2 regions of the Streptomyces sp. NPDC018263 genome follow, and region 1 is predicted to be linked to the other one. Evidence: predicted binding sites of a transcription regulator. Region 1 holds the regulator's gene; the other holds the start of a gene.

The links. Region 1 encodes HrcA, which represses chaperone genes, less so after heat shock. Its sites were predicted from a motif close to TTNGCACTCNGNNNNNCNGAGTGCNAA; they were not measured.
Region 2: groL (chaperonin GroEL) is a predicted target of HrcA. The motif match lies at 4,107-4,133, and genes of this name have one in related genera.

Annotation. Positions count from the first base shown of each region.
Region 1 covers NZ_JBVHFA010000006.1:93,476-101,736, reverse strand. Annotated here, with positions in the region: gene ACZ3HQ_RS18580 (AMP-dependent synthetase/ligase) at 1-835, shown strand, start outside; gene ACZ3HQ_RS18575 (SpoIIE family protein phosphatase) at 1,006-2,871, shown strand; gene hemW (radical SAM family heme chaperone HemW) at 2,943-4,175, shown strand; gene ACZ3HQ_RS18565 (DUF3097 domain-containing protein) at 4,188-4,994, opposite strand; gene ACZ3HQ_RS18560 (MBL fold metallo-hydrolase) at 5,029-5,751, opposite strand; gene hrcA (heat-inducible transcriptional repressor HrcA) at 5,921-6,937, shown strand; gene dnaJ (molecular chaperone DnaJ) at 6,938-8,077, shown strand; gene ACZ3HQ_RS18545 (nitronate monooxygenase) at 8,154-8,261, shown strand, end outside.
Region 2 covers NZ_JBVHFA010000005.1:200,391-208,651, reverse strand. Annotated here, with positions in the region: gene ACZ3HQ_RS16565 (VOC family protein) at 1-393, shown strand, start outside; gene ACZ3HQ_RS16560 (NADH:flavin oxidoreductase) at 473-1,600, opposite strand; gene ACZ3HQ_RS16555 (antibiotic biosynthesis monooxygenase family protein) at 1,901-2,233, shown strand; gene groL (chaperonin GroEL) at 2,322-3,944, opposite strand; gene ACZ3HQ_RS16545 (cold-shock protein) at 4,220-4,423, opposite strand; gene ACZ3HQ_RS16540 (MoaD/ThiS family protein) at 4,831-5,106, opposite strand; gene thrC (threonine synthase) at 5,103-6,377, opposite strand; SAM riboswitch class I at 6,395-6,552, opposite strand; gene ACZ3HQ_RS16530 (glucosyl-3-phosphoglycerate synthase) at 6,689-7,633, shown strand; gene ACZ3HQ_RS16525 (alpha,alpha-trehalose-phosphate synthase (UDP-forming)) at 7,708-8,261, shown strand, end outside.

The DNA.
Region 1 (8,261 bases):
CAAGGCCGCCGACGCCCTGGTCTACGGCAAGCTGCGCGAGGCGTTCGGCGGCAGACTGCGCGCCTGCGTCTCCGGTGCCTCCGCGCTCGCCCCCGAGATCGGCTACTTCTTCGCGGGCGCCGGCATCCACATCCTGGAGGGGTACGGCCTCACCGAGACCTCCGCCGCCTCCTTCGTGAACCCCGGCGAGGCGTACCGCACCGGCACGGTCGGCAAGCCGCTGCCCGGCTGCGAGGTGCGCATCGCGGACGACGGCGAGATCCTGCTGCGCGGCCCCGGCGTCATGGAGGGCTACCACCAGCAGCCCGAGAAGACCGCCGAGGTGCTGGAGTCCGACGGCTGGTTCCACACCGGCGACATCGGCGAGCTGTCCGCCGACGGCTATCTGCGCATCACCGACCGCAAGAAGGACCTCATCAAGACCTCGGGCGGCAAGTACGTCGCGCCCGCCGAGGTCGAGGGCCAGTTCAAGGCGGTCTGCCCCTACGTCTCCAACATCCTGGTGCACGGCGCCGACCGGAACTACTGCACGGCCCTCATCGCGCTCGACGAGCCCACGATCCTCCAGTGGGCCGCCGACAACGGCCTGGAGGGCAAGTCGTACGCCGAGGTCGTCGCCGCGCCGCAGACCGTCGAGCTGGTCGACGGGTACGTGAAGCAGCTCAACGAGGGCCTCCAGCGCTGGCAGACCATCAAGAAGTTCCGGCTGCTGCCGCGCGACCTCGACGTGGAGCACGGCGAGATCACGCCGAGCCTGAAGCTGAAGCGGCCCGTGGTCGAGCGGGAGTACAAGGGTCTGATCGACGAGATGTACAACGGGACCCGCGAGGCGTGAGCAGCACCCGCCGGGGTGGTTTTTCGGCCGCCCCGGCGGGTTCTCTTTCGGCCATGACCACAATTGAGCGTGTTCTGGCCGGGCGGTAGCGCAGTTCGCCGTCACGAGCGTTCACTTCGGTGACTCGGTGCTTATGCGCCCCGCCTGTCTGTCACCCTGGCCGCATGGACATGGCGGCCATACCCGTGCAGCGGGCGGGCGGCGCCGGAGCGGACGAGGCGCCGGCGCCCCCCGGCACGTGCCCGCTCGCCGAGGGCCGCGCCACCCTCCCCGGCGGCCCCGCCGCCCCCGGCTCCGCCCGCGCCCTGGTCCGCGCCGCTTTCGCCGACTGGGCCGGCCTCGGCCTCACCGGCCCCGGCGGCGCCGCCCGGCTCGGCGAGGACGCCACCGCCGTCGTCAGCGAACTCGTCACCAACGCCGTCGTCCACGCCGGCACCGAGGTCGAGGTCGACTGGCGGCTGGAGGAGAGCGGCGCCTTCGTCGTGGAGGTCCACGACCAGCACCCCGCCCGCGCCCCGCGCGACCCCGCCGACGACGCCCCGTACGAGACCCCCGAGCACGGGCGCGGGCTGCGCCTGGTCGCCACCCTCGCCGAGTCCTGGGGCGTCACCTACCGCACCGGCCGCAAGACCGTCTGGGCCCGGCTGCCGCCCGGCGGCACCGAGGAGCCGGACGGCCCGGCGCCCGCCCCCGCCCTGGTCGCCGCCGAGGCCCTCGCCCCGCAGCCGCAGCGCGCCGCGGGCGACCGGGACTGGCTCGGCCGGGGCGCGCTCTCCTTCCTCGCCGAAGCCTCCGACCTGCTCGCCGGACAGCTCGACGAGAACCTGGTCGCCGCCCTCACCGGCCAGTTGATCGTGCCCCGGCTCGCGGACTGGTGCGCGATCTGGCTGGAGGACGAGGCGACCGTACGCGGCGGCGGCGACGGCCCCGCCCGCGTCTGGCACACCAGCGAGGCCCGCATCGAGGACCTCCAGCGCGTTCTGGAGAAGGAACCCCCGCGCTCCCGCCACACCGTGCGCTCCGGCCCCGAGCCCTACCCCTGGCCCGGCACCGCGCTCGGCCCCGAGGGCAGCCACGGCGCCGCCCTCGCCTACCGGCTGATCGCCGGCGGCCGCCCGCTCGGCACCCTCCTCATCGGCCGCTGCGGACTGCTCGGCTTCCCCGAAGAGGTCACCGGCCTGATCGAGGACCTCGGCCGCCGGGTCGCCCTCGCCATCGGCGCCGCCCGCCAGTACGCCCGCCAGGCCACCATCAGCGCCGTCCTCCAGCGCGGCCTGCTGCCCGGCGCGGTCGCCGAGATCCCCGGCATGACCAGCGCCCTGGTCTACGAACCCCGCGACCAGGGCGGCCCCAGCGGCGACTTCTACGACCTCTTCCCGGCCGGACACGGCCGCTGGTGCTTCGCCGTCGGCGACGTCCAGGGCAAGGGCCCCGAGGCCGCCGTCGTCATCGGCCTCGCCCGCCCCTGGCTCCGGCTGCTCGCCCGCGAGGGATACGGCGTCGCGGACGTCCTCGACCGCCTCAACCAGCTCCTCCTGGACGACGCCACCGAGGCCGCCGACGCCGCCGCCCGCGCCCTCATCGCCGCCGGAGGCGGACCCTTCGCCCCCGGCGACGGCCCGCAGACCCGGTTCCTGTCCCTGCTCTACGGCGAGCTGACCCCGGTCGACGGCGGCGTGCGCTGCACCCTCGCCTCCGCCGGGCACCCGCTGCCCCTGGTGCTGCGCCCCGACGGCCGGGTCAGCACCGCCGCCCGGCCGCAGACCCTGCTCGGTGTCGTCGAGGACGAGACCTACACCAGCGAGACCATCGAGCTGCGTCCCGGCGACAGCCTGCTGTGCGTCACCGACGGGGTCACCGAGCGCCGCTCCGGCACCGACCAGTTCGACGACGGCGACGGCCTCGCCCGCGCCCTCTCCGGCTGCACCGGCCTGAGCGCCGAGCACATCGCGGACCGCATCCGCGCCCTCGTGCACGGCTTCGGCGAGGACGCACCCGAGGACGATCTCGCCCTGCTGGTGCTCCAAGCACAGTGAAGGCGCCCAGTGAAGGCGCCCGGTGAAGGCGCCGTGAACCGGGTCCCGCGCGGTGCGGGACAATGGAGGACATGCCTTCCGCACTCCCCGACGGCGAGTCCGTCCCCGACGACGGCGCGCTGCCCGCCGCCGCGCTCGCCGGTGCCGCCGAGCGGCCCCTCGGGTTCTATCTCCACGTCCCGTACTGCGCGACCCGCTGCGGCTACTGCGACTTCAACACCTACACCGCCCCCGAGCTGCGCGGCACGGGCGGCGTCCTCGCCTCGCGGGACAACTACGCGGACATGGTCGTGGAGGAGATCCGGCTCGCCCGCAAGGTGCTCGGCGACGACCCCCGCGAGGTCCGTACGGTCTTCGTCGGCGGCGGTACGCCCACCCTGCTGGCCGCCGGTGACCTCGTGCGGATGCTGGGCGCGATCCGGGACGAGTTCGGCCTCGCACCCGACGCCGAGATCACCACCGAGGCCAACCCGGACTCCGTCGACCCGGCCTACCTGGCCACCCTGCGCGAGGGCGGCTTCAACCGGCTCTCCTTCGGCATGCAGAGCGCCAAGCCGCACGTCCTGCGGATCCTCGACCGCACCCACACCCCCGGCCGCCCCGAGGCATGCGTGGCCGAGGCCCGCGCGGCCGGGTTCGAGCACGTCAACCTCGACCTGATCTACGGCACCCCCGGCGAGTCCGACGACGACTGGCGCGCCTCCCTCGAAGCGGCGCTCGGCGCGGGCCCCGACCACATCAGCGCCTACGCCCTGATCGTCGAGGAGGGCACCCAGCTCGCCCGGCGCATCCGGCGCGGCGAGGTCCCGATGACCGACGACGACGTGCACGCCGACCGGTACCTCATCGCCGAGGAACTGCTCACCGCGGCGGGCATGCACTGGTACGAGGTCTCCAACTGGGCCACCACCGAGGCGGCCCGCTGCGTGCACAACGAGCTGTACTGGCGTGGCGCCGACTGGTGGGGCGCCGGCCCCGGCGCCCACAGCCACGTCGGCGGCGTGCGCTGGTGGAACGTCAAGCACCCCGGCGCCTACGCCGCCGCCCTCGCCGCGGGCCGCACTCCCGGCGCCGGCCGCGAACTCCTCTCCGACGAGGACCGCCGCGTCGAACGCGTCCTCCTGGAACTCCGCCTGCGCGACGGCGTCCCGCTGTCCCTCCTGAAGCCGGCCGGCCTGGCCGCCGCCACCCGCGCCCTCACCGACGGCCTCCTCCGCCCCGACCGCCACGCCGAGGGCCACGCGGCCCTCACCCTGCGGGGACGGCTGCTGGCGGACGCGGTCGTGCGGGACCTGGTGGACTGAGGGGCCGGCCCGCTACGCCTCGGCCGTGACGAAGTCGATCAGTTCCTCCACCCGGCCCAGCAGCTCCGGCTCCAGGTCCCGGTAGGACGTCACCTTCGCCAGGATCGCCTGCCACACCGCACCGGTGTTCTCCGGCCAGCCGAGGGCCTTGCAGACGCCCTTCTTCCAGTCCTGGCCGTGGGGGACGCGGGGCCAGGCGGGGATGCCGACGGCGGCGGGCTTCACCGCCTCCCAGATGTCGATGTAGGGGTGGCCGACCACCAGGGCGTGGTCGCTGGTGACCGACTCGGCGATGCGCCACTCCTTGGTGCCGGGCCGGAGGTGGTCCACCAGGACGCCCAGGCGGGCGTCCGCGTCCGGGGCGAATTCGGCCACGATGGCGGGCAGGTCGTCCACGCCTCCCAGGTACTCCACGACCACGCCCTCGATGCGCAGGTCGTCGCCCCAGACCTTCTCGACCAGCTCGGCGTCGTGCCTGCCCTCGACGTAGATCCGGCCGGGACGGGCCACGCGGGCGCGGGCGCCGGGGACGGCCACCGAGCCGGAGGCGGTGCGGGCGGGCTTCACCGGGGCGGCGGCGGACGGGCGGACCAGGGTGACCGGGCGGCCCTCCAGCAGAAAGCCGCGCGGCTCCAGCGGGAACACCCGGTGCTTGCCGAAGCGGTCCTCCAGCGTCACCGTGCCCGCCTCGCAGCGGATCACCGCCCCGCAGAACCCGGTACTGGGCTCCTCCACCACCAGTCCCGCCTCCGCCGCCACCTCGGGCACGGGCTGCGGCTTCTTCCAGGGGGCGGTCAGGTCGGGGGAGTAGTCGCGCATTCCGCAGACGATAGGAGAAGTCGCGGCGCGGCACTCAGGACACGCCGAAACGTGCTGCCAGGGCGTCGCGTTGGCGCCGTACGAAGGCCGCGTCGACCACCGCTCCGTGACCGGGCACGTACAGCGCGTCCTCGCCGCCGAGGGCCAGCAGCCGGTCCAGCGCGTCCGGCCAGCGCGACGGCACCGCGTCCGGGCCCGCCTGCGGCTCACCGGACTCCTCGACCAGGTCGCCGCAGAAGACGACCTCGGGGGAGCCGGGCACCAGCACCGCGAGATCGTGGGCGGTGTGTCCGGGCCCGACGTTGGCCAGCAGCGCCTGGCGGCCGCCGCCGAGGTCGAGCGTCCACTCGCCGGACACCAGGTGCGCGGGCGGCGCCAGGGCGCGTACGGCGGCCTCCGCCTCCCCGGCCGGGACCCCGTACTCGACGGCGTCGCGGCGCAGGGCCTCCCGCTCGTGGCGGAAGACCACGTCGAGACCGACCGCGCCGTAGACCTCCGCCCCGGCGAAGGCGGGGGCGCCCAGGACATGATCGAAGTGCGGGTGGGTCAGCGCGAGATGGGTCACATCGCGTCCGGCCAGCGTCCGCGCCGCGGACCGCAGCGCGGCCCCCTCCGCGAGGCTCGACCCCGCGTCCACCACCAGTGCCGTGCCCGCGCCCACGACCAGCCCCACCGTGCAGTCCCAGCCCGGCAGCCGGCACCGGCCCACCCCCTCGGCCAAGCGCTCCCACCCGAGGTCTTCCCAAGTCACGGTCATGCCCGCACGCTAGCCGGGAAGGAGCCGGGGACAAGCCGGGCGGACCGCACCGACCTTGCCCGGTGAGTACCCCACGGCCGTACACTGGCCGGGGAAGTCTGGCACTCGCACGCGCAGAGTGCCAGGCGGGAGACCGTAAGGGCCGTGGGGCGACGTGACGGAGGTGCGCATGCTGAGCGAACGCAGGCTGCAGGTACTGCGCGCCATCGTGCAGGACTACGTCGGCACCGAGGAGCCCGTCGGCTCCAAGGCCCTCACCGAGCGGCACAGCCTCGGCGTCTCCCCGGCCACCGTGCGCAACGACATGGCCGCGCTGGAGGAGGAGGGGTTCATCGCCCAGCCGCACACCAGCGCCGGGCGCATCCCCACCGACAAGGGCTACCGGCTCTTCGTCGACAAACTCGCCGGTGTGAAGCCGATGACGGCGCCCGAGCGGCGCGCGATCCAGAACTTCCTGGAGGGCGCGGTCGACCTGGACGACGTCGTGGCCCGCACCGTCCGGCTGCTCGCGCAGCTCACCCGGCAGGTCGCCGTCGTGCAGTACCCCTCGCTGACCCGGTCCACCGTGCGGCATGTGGAACTGCTCTCACTCGCGCCCGCCCGCGTGATGCTCGTGCTGATCACCGACACCGGCCGGGTCGAGCAGCGGATGGTCGACTGCCCCGCCCCGTTCGGCGAGGCACCGCTCGCGGACCTGCGCGCGCGGCTCAACAGCAAGGTGGCCGGGCGCCGGTTCAGCGACGTACCGCGACTGGTCGAGGACCTCCCCGATGCCTTCGAGGCGGAGGATCGCGGTACGGTCTCCACAGTGCTCTCCACTCTGCTGGAGACACTGGTCGAGGAGAACGAGGAACGGCTGATGATCGGCGGCACCGCCAATCTCACCCGTTTCGGACATGACTTCCCCCTGGTGATCCGGCCCGTGCTGGAAGCCCTGGAGGAACAGGTCGTGCTCCTCAAACTCCTCGGCGAAGCCAAAGATCCGGGCGTGACCGTGCGTATCGGGCACGAGAACGCCCACGAAGGACTCAACTCCACGTCCGTCGTGTCGGTCGGCTACGGTTCGGGCGGCGAGGCGGTTGCCAAGCTCGGCGTGGTCGGACCGACCCGCATGGACTATCCGGGAACGATGGGAGCGGTACGCGCAGTGGCACGGTACGTCGGACAGATCCTGGCGGAGTCGTAAGTGGCCACGGATTACTACGCCGTTCTCGGCGTGCGCCGCGACGCGTCGCAGGATGAGATCAAGAAGGCGTTCCGCAGGCTCGCGCGCGAGCTGCATCCGGACGTCAATCCCGATCCGAAGACCCAGGAGCGGTTCAAGGAGATCAACGCCGCCTACGAGGTGCTCTCGGACCCGCAGAAGAAGCAGGTCTACGACCTCGGCGGCGACCCCCTCTCGCAGGCCGGCGGCGCCGGTGGCGCGGGCGGCTTCGGGGCCGGCGGCTTCGGCAACTTCTCCGACATCATGGACGCGTTCTTCGGTACGGCGTCCCAGCGCGGCCCGCGCTCGCGCACCCGGCGCGGCCAGGACGCCATGATCCGGATCGAGGTCGAGCTGGACGAGGCGGCCTTCGGTACGACCAAGGACATCCAGGTCGACACCGCGGTCGTGTGCAACACGTGCAGCGGCGAGGGCGCCGCCCCCGGCACCTCCGCGCAGACCTGTGACATGTGCCGCGGCCGCGGCGAGGTCTCCCAGGTCACCCGGTCCTTCCTGGGCCAGGTCATGACCTCCCGCCCCTGCCCGCAGTGCCAGGGCTTCGGCACCGTGGTCCCGACCCCGTGCCCCGAGTGCGCGGGTGACGGCCGGGTCCGCTCCCGGCGCACGCTGACCGTGAAGATCCCCGCCGGTGTCGACAACGGCACCCGCATCCAGCTCGCGGGCGAGGGCGAGGTCGGCCCCGGCGGCGGCCCCGCCGGTGACCTGTACGTCGAGATCCACGAGCTGCCGCACTCCACCTTCCAGCGGCGCGGCGACGACCTGCACTGCACGGTCACCATCCCGATGACGGCCGCGGCCCTCGGCACCAAGGTGCCGCTGGAGACGCTGGACGGCATGGAGGAGGTCGACATCCGGCCCGGCACCCAGTCCGGCCAGTCGATCCCGCTGCACAACCGGGGCGTCACGCATCTGCGCGGCGGCGGCCGGGGCGACCTGATCGTGCACGTCGAGGTCACCACCCCGACCAAGCTCGACGCCGAGCAGGAGCGGGTGCTGCGGGAGCTGTCCAAGCTGCGCGGCGAGGAGCGGCCCACCGGGCAGTTCCAGCCCGGCCAGCAGGGGCTGTTCTCCCGGCTGAAGGACGCGTTCAACGGACGCTGACGGCGGGGGGCGCCGCGTGCGCCCCCACGCCCGGGCCGGATTCGGACTTGTCCGGCCGACATGAAACCATGCGGGCATGTCCTCCGCACTGGCCGATCTCGTCGTGCATCCGATCGTGCAGGCCCCCATGGCGGGCGGTGTCGCCGTGCCGGAACTGGCCGCCGCCGTCTCCGAGGCCGGAGGG
Region 2 (8,261 bases), on a different contig from region 1:
GCGACGAGCCGCCGTTTCTACAGCGAGGGCCTCGGCTGGACCCCGCTGCTCGACCTGGACGAGGTGGTCTTCTACCAGGTCGGCAAGGGCGTGGCGCTGGCCCTGTTCCCGCTGGCCGACCTGGCCGCCGACACCGGCGCCCCGGCCACCCCCGGCACCCCCTTCACCCTGGCCCGCAACCTCGGCTCCCCCGCCGAGGTCGACGCGGCCGTGGCCCGCGCCCGCGAGGCCGGGGCGAACGTCCTCAAGGAACCCCAGCGGGCGGCCTTCGGCGGCTATCACGCCTACTTCACCGACCCGGACGGCCACCGCTGGGAGATCTGCCACAACCCCGGCTGGTCGGTGGCCGAGGACGGCACGGTACGGCTGGCGGCGGTGGACCCGGAAAACTGAGGAGCGCGGGCAACACAAAGGCGCCGGGCGGGAGTTCACCCACCCGGCGCCTCGCAGACAGAGCCTTGCGGACAGAGCCTCAGCTAAGAGAGCCCAGCGCGGCCGCGTCGTACGGCTTCAGCTCGTCGAACCGGCCGGACAGCACCTTCGCGGCCCACTCCGGGTCCTGGAGCAGCGCGCGGCCGATGGCGACCATGTCGTACTCCTCGCGCTCGAAGCCGTCGAGGAGGTCGTCGATGCCCTTGACCGGGGAGCCCTCGCCCTGGAACGCGCCCACGAAGTCGCCGTCGAGGCCGACCGAGCCGACGGTGATGACCGGCTTGCCGGTGATCTTCTTGGTCCAGCCGGCCAGGTTGAGGTCGGAGCCCTCGAACTCGGGGAGCCAGTAGCGGCGGGTGGAGGCGTGGAAGACGTCGGCACCGGCGGCGGAGATCGGGGCGAGGATCGCCTCCAGCTCCTCCGGGGTCTCGGCGAGCCGCGCGGTGTAGTCCTGCTGCTTCCACTGGGAGTAGCGGAAGATGATCGGGAACTCGGCGGACACGCGCTCGCGCACGGCCGCGACGACCTCCGCGGCGAACTGCGCGCGGGCGACCGGGTCGCCGCCGTAGCCGTCGGTACGGCGGTTGGTGCCCTCCCACAGGAACTGGTCCAGCAGGTAGCCGTGGGCGCCGTGGATCTCGACCCCGTCGAAGCCGATGCGCTCGGCGTCGGCGGCGGCCTGCGCGAAGGCGCCGATCACGTCGTCGATGTCGGACTGCGTCATCGCCTGGCCCTTGGCCTCGGCACCGGCCTTGTGCACACCGGACGGGCCCATGGCGGGGGCGTCCGCGAACGGCGGCTCGCCCTGGCGGCGGACCATGCCGATGTGCCAGAGCTGCGGGACGATCGTGCCGCCCGCCGCGTGCACCTCACGCGCGACCTTCTCCCAGCCCGCGAGCTGCTCCTCACCGTGGAAGCGCGGCACGCTGTCGCTCTGACCGGCCGAGTCGTGCCCGACGTACGTACCCTCGGTGACGATCAGGCCGACGCCGTTGGCGGCCCGGCGGGAGTAGTACGACACCACGTCCTCGCCGGGGATGCCGCCCGGGGAGAACATCCGGGTCATCGGCGCCATCGCGATCCGGTTGGGCACGGTGAGGCCGTTGAGCTGGATCGGGCGGGACAGGAGCTGGGCCGCGCGGCTGGCGGCGGACGTCGTGACGGTCACGTGAGGGGCTCCTCGTGTGGACGGGGTGTCGTATATACCGGTTGGTATGTGAGCACGCAATGGTGCACCTAGTGAAACAACTGGTCCACCCGCCTCCGCATTCCGCTCCGCCGGACCGGGCGAGTGTGACCCCGGCCACGCTGGCCGCTCCCGGCCCAGCTCGCCCCGCCGCCGGGCGCCCCGGTTCAGCCGGCCCCCGGCACGCGCTGCTGTTCTGCCGGCCGATGTGAGGGCACACCCAACTACCCCCCCTCGAAGTAGCGTTGCCCTTCACGCGCCTTACGACGGAGGGTTTCCCACGTGACCACCTCGTTCATCCGCCCCCGACCGCCTTACTACGCGGTGATCATCACCACCCGGCCCGCCGAGGACCTGGAAGGCTACGCGGCGATGAGTGCGCGCATGGCCGAACTCGGTGAGGCGCAGCCGGGCTATCTGGGGCGCGAGTCGCTGACGGGCGAGGACGGCCGGGATCTCGTCGTCATCTACTACGCGGACGAGGCGTCGATAGCGGCGTGGAAGGCCCATCCCGAGCATCTCCAGGCCCAGCGGCTCGGACGTGACCGCTGGTACTCCTCGTACAGCGTGGAGGTCGCACGGGTGGAGCGCGCCTACGCCTTCGCCCGCGACTGACGCCCGAGAACGCCCGAGGGCCGCACCCCCGCCGGAAACCGGAGGGAAGTGCCGCCCAAGGAAAGGACAGTTGATCCGAGACGACGGATCAGAAGTCCATGTCACCGCCCGGCATGCCGCCCGGAGCGGCCGCGGCGGCCTTCTCCGGCTTGTCGGCGATGACGGCCTCGGTGGTGAGGAACAGCGCGGCGATGGAGGCGGCGTTCTGCAGGGCGGAACGCGTGACCTTCGCCGGGTCGATGATGCCCTCGGCGATCATGTCGACGTACTCGCCGGTCGCGGCGTTGAGGCCGTTGCCGACGGGCAGGTTGCGGACCTTCTCCACGACGACGCCGCCCTCGAGACCACCGTTGACGGCGATCTGCTTCAGCGGGGCCTCCAGCGCGAGCTTGACCGCGTTGGCGCCGGTCGCCTCGTCGCCCGACAGCTCCAGCTTGTCGAAGACCTGGCCGGCCTGCAGCAGGGCCACGCCACCACCGGCGACGATGCCCTCCTCGACGGCCGCCTTGGCGTTGCGCACGGCGTCCTCGATGCGGTGCTTGCGCTCCTTGAGCTCGACCTCGGTCGCGGCACCGGCCTTGATGACCGCCACGCCGCCCGCGAGCTTCGCCAGGCGCTCCTGGAGCTTCTCGCGGTCGTAGTCCGAGTCGGAGTTCTCGATCTCGGCGCGGATCTGGTTCACGCGGCCCTGCACCTGCTCCGAGGAGCCGGCGCCGTCCACGATCGTGGTCTCGTCCTTGGTGACGACGACCTTGCGGGCGCGGCCCAGCAGGTCCAGGGAGGCGTTCTCCAGCTTGAGACCGACCTCCTCGGAGATGACCTCGCCCCCGGTGAGGATGGCGATGTCGCCGAGCATGGCCTTGCGGCGGTCGCCGAAGCCCGGAGCCTTGACGGCGACGGACTTGAAGGTGCCGCGGATCTTGTTGACCACCAGGGTGGAGAGGGCCTCGCCCTCGACGTCCTCGGCGATGATCAGCAGCGGCTTGCCCGACTGCATGACCTTCTCCAGCAGCGGGAGCAGGTCCTTGACCGAGGAGATCTTGGAGTTGGCGATGAGGATGTACGGGTCCTCGAGCACCGCCTCCATGCGCTCCATGTCGGTCGCGAAGTAGGCGGAGATGTAGCCCTTGTCGAAGCGCATGCCCTCGGTGAGCTCAAGCTCCAGACCGAAGGTGTTGCTCTCCTCGACGGTGATGACGCCTTCCTTGCCGACCTTGTCCATCGCCTCGGCGATGAGCTCGCCGATCTGGGTGTCGGCGGCGGAGATGGAGGCGGTGGAGGCGATCTGCTCCTTGGTCTCCACGTCCTTGGCCTGCTCCAGCAGGGCGGTGGAGACGGCCTCGACGGCCTTCTCGATGCCGCGCTTGAGCGCCATCGGGTTGGCGCCGGCGGCCACGTTGCGCAGGCCCTCCTTGACCAGCGCCTGGGCCAGCACGGTCGCGGTGGTCGTACCGTCGCCGGCGACGTCGTCCGTCTTCTTGGCGACTTCCTTGACCAGCTCGGCGCCGATCTTCTCGTACGGGTCCTCGAGCTCGATCTCCTTGGCGATGGAGACACCATCGTTGGTGATCGTGGGGGCGCCCCACTTCTTCTCGAGGACGACGTTGCGGCCCTTGGGGCCGAGCGTCACCTTGACGGCGTCCGCGAGCTGGTTCATGCCGCGCTCGAGGCCGCGCCGCGCCTCCTCGTCGAACGCGATGATCTTGGCCATGTGAAGTGGTCCCTCCAGGACTGGGGGTGATTCCTTCGGACCGCGCCCGCGCCCGCGACGGACGGCTCGCCGGCCTCGTGGTTCCTTGCCCCACCCGGCCTGCGGGCCTCACCGACCCGGTCCTTCGTTGTCACTCTCACCTTCAGAGTGCTAACGCAATGATTAGCACTCACCCAGGGCGAGTGCAAGCGCCTTCGGGGGATCAGGACGGGACCTAACAGAACGAAGGACCCGCACCCTGTACGGGTACGGGCCCTGCGCTCAACCGGAGACGTTCAGGCGGTGACGCGAACCATGTCGGCCTGCGGGCCCTTCTGACCCTGCGAGATCTCGAACTCGACCCGCTGACCCTCTTCCAGGCTGCGGTAGCCGTCCATCTGAATCGCGCTGTAGTGGACGAAGACGTCCGCACCACCGTCGACCGCGATGAAGCCGTACCCCTTCTCCGCGTTGAACCACTTGACGGTGCCCTGAGCCATGGCTAACTCCCCTATTACTGGCCCTTGCGCAGATCCACACCTCGTGAACCTGGGTCAGACCTCGCCCCCCAATCGGTCGGGGGCGTGCGCCGGAACGCGTCGACCGCGGCTGAATGTATCTGTCCAACTGCCGTCTGCAACAGGTCAATCGGACGAGAATTCTGGACGGACACAGTCCGGAATCTGCCGCAACTTCGGCTGAATTCAGGGCAAGTCGGGCCCCACAAAAGCAACAAATGCCGCACATTACCCGCGCATTTTGGCTGCTTCTTGTCGGGTCAGCGGCATGAATCAAGGACGCCCGGCCCGCCGGAGCGGGAGCGCGTTCCCCAACTGTACCGCGCTCAATCACACAGAATGGCCCCCTCCGTTTCTCTTGCGGAGGGGGCCATTACCGGAGGTAAATTTCAGCCGCCGGCGACCGCCGGAATGATGGAGACACCCGCGCCGTCGGGCGTGGCGGTCTGAAGTCCGCCCTCGAAACGCACGTCGTCGTCATTGACGTAGACATTCACGAAGCGGCGCAGCTTGCCCTGGTCGTCCAGGACGCGGGCGGCGATGCCCTGGTGGTTCTTCTCCAGGTCCTCGATGACCTCCGCGAGCGTGCCGCCCTCGGCGGCGACCTCGGCCTGCCCGCCGGTGTAGGTGCGCAGGATGGTCGGGATGCGAACGGTCACGCTCATGCGAGGCCAGCCTCTCGGAAGGAGTCCAGGTTCGGGCGGATGGTCGCGGTCAGACCGGTGCCGGCGACCGCGTCCAGGGTCTTGAGGCCGTCGCCGGTGTTGAGGACGACGGTGGTGAGCGAGGGGTCCAGCGCGCCGGACTCGATCAGCTTGGCGGTGACACCGACCGTCACCCCGCCCGCCGTCTCGGCGAAGATGCCCTCAGTGCGGGCCAGCAGCTTGATGGCGTCCACGATCTGGGGGTCCGTCACGTCCTCCACCGCGCCACCGGTGCGGCGCGCGATGTCGAGCACGTACGGCCCGTCGGCCGGATTGCCGATGGCGAGGGACTTGGCGATGGTGTCCGGCTTCTGCGGCCGCACCACGTCGTGGCCCGCCTTGTACGCGGCCGACACCGGCGAGCAGCCCTCCGCCTGGGCGCCGAAGATCCGGTACGGCCTGTCCTCGACCAGGCCGAGCGCGATCAGCTCCTTCAGCCCCTTGTCGATCTTGGTGAGCTGGGAGCCGGAGGCGATCGGCACCACGAGCTGGTCGGGCAGCTTCCAGCCGAGCTGCTCGCAGATCTCGTACGCCAGCGTCTTGGAGCCCTCGGCGTAGTACGGCCTGAGGTTGACGTTGACGAAGCCCCAGCCCTCGCCGGCCGGGTCGCCGATCAGCTCGGAGCAGAAGCGGTTCACGTCGTCGTAGTTGCCCTCGATGCCGACCAGCTCACCGCCGTAGACGGCGGCCATGACGACCTTGCCCTGCTCCAGATCGTGCGGGATGAACACGCAGGAGCGCAGGCCCGCGCGGGCGGCGGCGGCGCCGACCGCGCCGGCCAGGTTGCCGGTGGAGGAGCAGGAGAGGGTGGTGAAGCCGAAGGCGCGGGCCGCCTCCAGCGCCTGGGCGACGACGCGGTCCTTGAAGGAGTGCGTCGGGTTGCCGGAGTCGTCCTTGACGAACAGCCCGCCGGTGACGCCGAGTTCACGCGCCAGGCGATCGGCCTTGACCAGCGGGGTCCAGCCGGGGTTCAGGTTCGGCTTGTCCGCCACGTCGGCGGGGACGGGCAGCAGCGGGGCGTAGCGCCAGATGTTCGCGGGGCCGGACTCGATGCGCGCCCGGAGCTTCTCGGTGTCGTACGCGGAGAAGTCGTAGGCGATCTCCAGCGGCCCGAAGCACTCCTCGCAGGCGAAGACGGGACCGAGCGGGACGCGGTGTCCGCACTCCCGACAGCTCAGGGCGGCGGCGGGTCCGAGATCGACGGTGGGGGTGGCGACAGTCTGCACAGCCATGGAGGCGAGGCCCTTTCTCCTCATCTTCCTCACGACGCATCTCGCCGTGAGACGGATTTGGCACCTTCCCTAGCCGGGAGCCTCGCGCGTGCGGCGGTGTGTCGCGCACGGGAGACCGGCTGGAGGGTTGCCGGGGCTTCATCGGGCCGTTTCCCTCTGCCCCTCTGGATGAGCGGTATTCGGTTGTGAACGCCGTCCGACCTCGACATGCGATGGTCATCGGCGTTGTTCAAGACTGTAACCGAAGGCCAGGAGAGTTGAAGGTGTCGTCCGAACCGCGAGATGGATCAGGCAGTGAGGAGCCGAAGACCATGCTGGAGGAAACCGAACGCTGGCTGGCCACCCGCTCCTGGTCCGTGGCCGACCGCCCGCTGCACCGCGTGCTGGCCGCCAAGCAGCGGTCCGGTCAGCGCCTCTCCGTGGTGCTGCCCGCGCTGAACGAGGAGGCGACGGTCGGTGACATCGTCTCCGTGATCCGCCACGACCTGGTCTTCCAGGCTCCGCTGGTGGACGAGATAGTCGTGGTGGACTCCGGGTCCACCGACCGCACCGCCGAGGTGGCCGCCGCAGCGGGGGCGCGAGTGGTGCACCGGGACGAGATCCTGCCCCGGCTGCCCGCCGTGCCCGGCAAGGGCGAGGTGCTGTGGCGCTCCCTGCTGGTGACCAGCGGTGACGTCATCGCCTTCGTCGACGCCGACCTGCGCGAGTTCTCCTCCGACTTCGTCCTCGGCATCGTCGGCCCGCTGCTCACCGATCCGGGGATCGACCTGGTCAAGGCGATGTACGACCGTCCGCTGGGCGGCGCCGCCGGGCAGGGCGGCCGGGTGACCGAGCTGATGGCCCGCCCGCTGCTGAACCTGCACTGGCCGCAGCTCGCCGGGTTCGTGCAGCCGCTGGGCGGGGAGTACGCGGCCCGCCGCTCGCTGCTGGAGCGGCTGCCGTTCCCCGTGGGGTACGGGGTCGAGCTGGGCATGCTGGTGGACTCGCTGCATCTGGTCGGGCTGGACGCGCTGGCCCAGGTGGACGTCGGCGTGCGCAAGCACCGGCACCAGGACGGGCAGGCGCTCGGCCGGATGGCCGCCGCGATCTACCGCACCGCGCAGCTCCGGCTGGCGCGCGGGCACCTGGTGCGGCCCGCGCTGACCCAGTTCGAGCGGGGGGTGGGCGGGTTCGAGCCGCGTACGTACTCGGTGGACACCGAGGAGCGGCCGCCGATGGCGGAGATCGCGGAGTACGCGGAGCGGAAGGTGGCGTGAGCCCGGCCGTATACGGTCCGGCTCGCCGGTCGCGCGTACGTTTGAGCATTTGTGGGCCGGGCTAGGTTGAGGCCATGGCTACGCAGGGTGCTGAGGTGCTGGTCGCGTCCAATCGCGGCCCGGTTTCGTACACGGTGGGTCCCGACGGGTCCTTGAGTTCCCGCCGGGGTGGCGGCGGTCTCGTCTCGGGGCTGTCGGCGATCGGTCCGGACACGGACGCGGTGTGGGTGTGCGCCGCGCTCGGGGACGGTGACCGGGAGGCGGTGCGGCGCGCGGACGGCGGGCTGCTGCCCGCCGAGGACACCGGCGGGCAGCGGGTGCGGATGCTGGACATCGATGCCGAGGTCTACGCCGACGCGTACAACGGGATCGCCAACTCGGCGCTGTGGTTCGTGCACCACATGATGTACCAGACGCCGCTGGAGCCGGTGTTCGACGCGGAGTTCCGCCGGCAGTGGGACGCGTACCGCGCCTACAACCAGGCGTTCGCCCAGGCGCTGGCCGAGGAGGCGGCACCGGGAGCGGCCGTGCTGATCCAGGACTACCACCTGGCGCTGGCCCCCCGGATGCTGCGCAAGCTCCGGCCCGACCTGCGCATCGGGCACTTCTCGCACACGCCCTGGGCGCC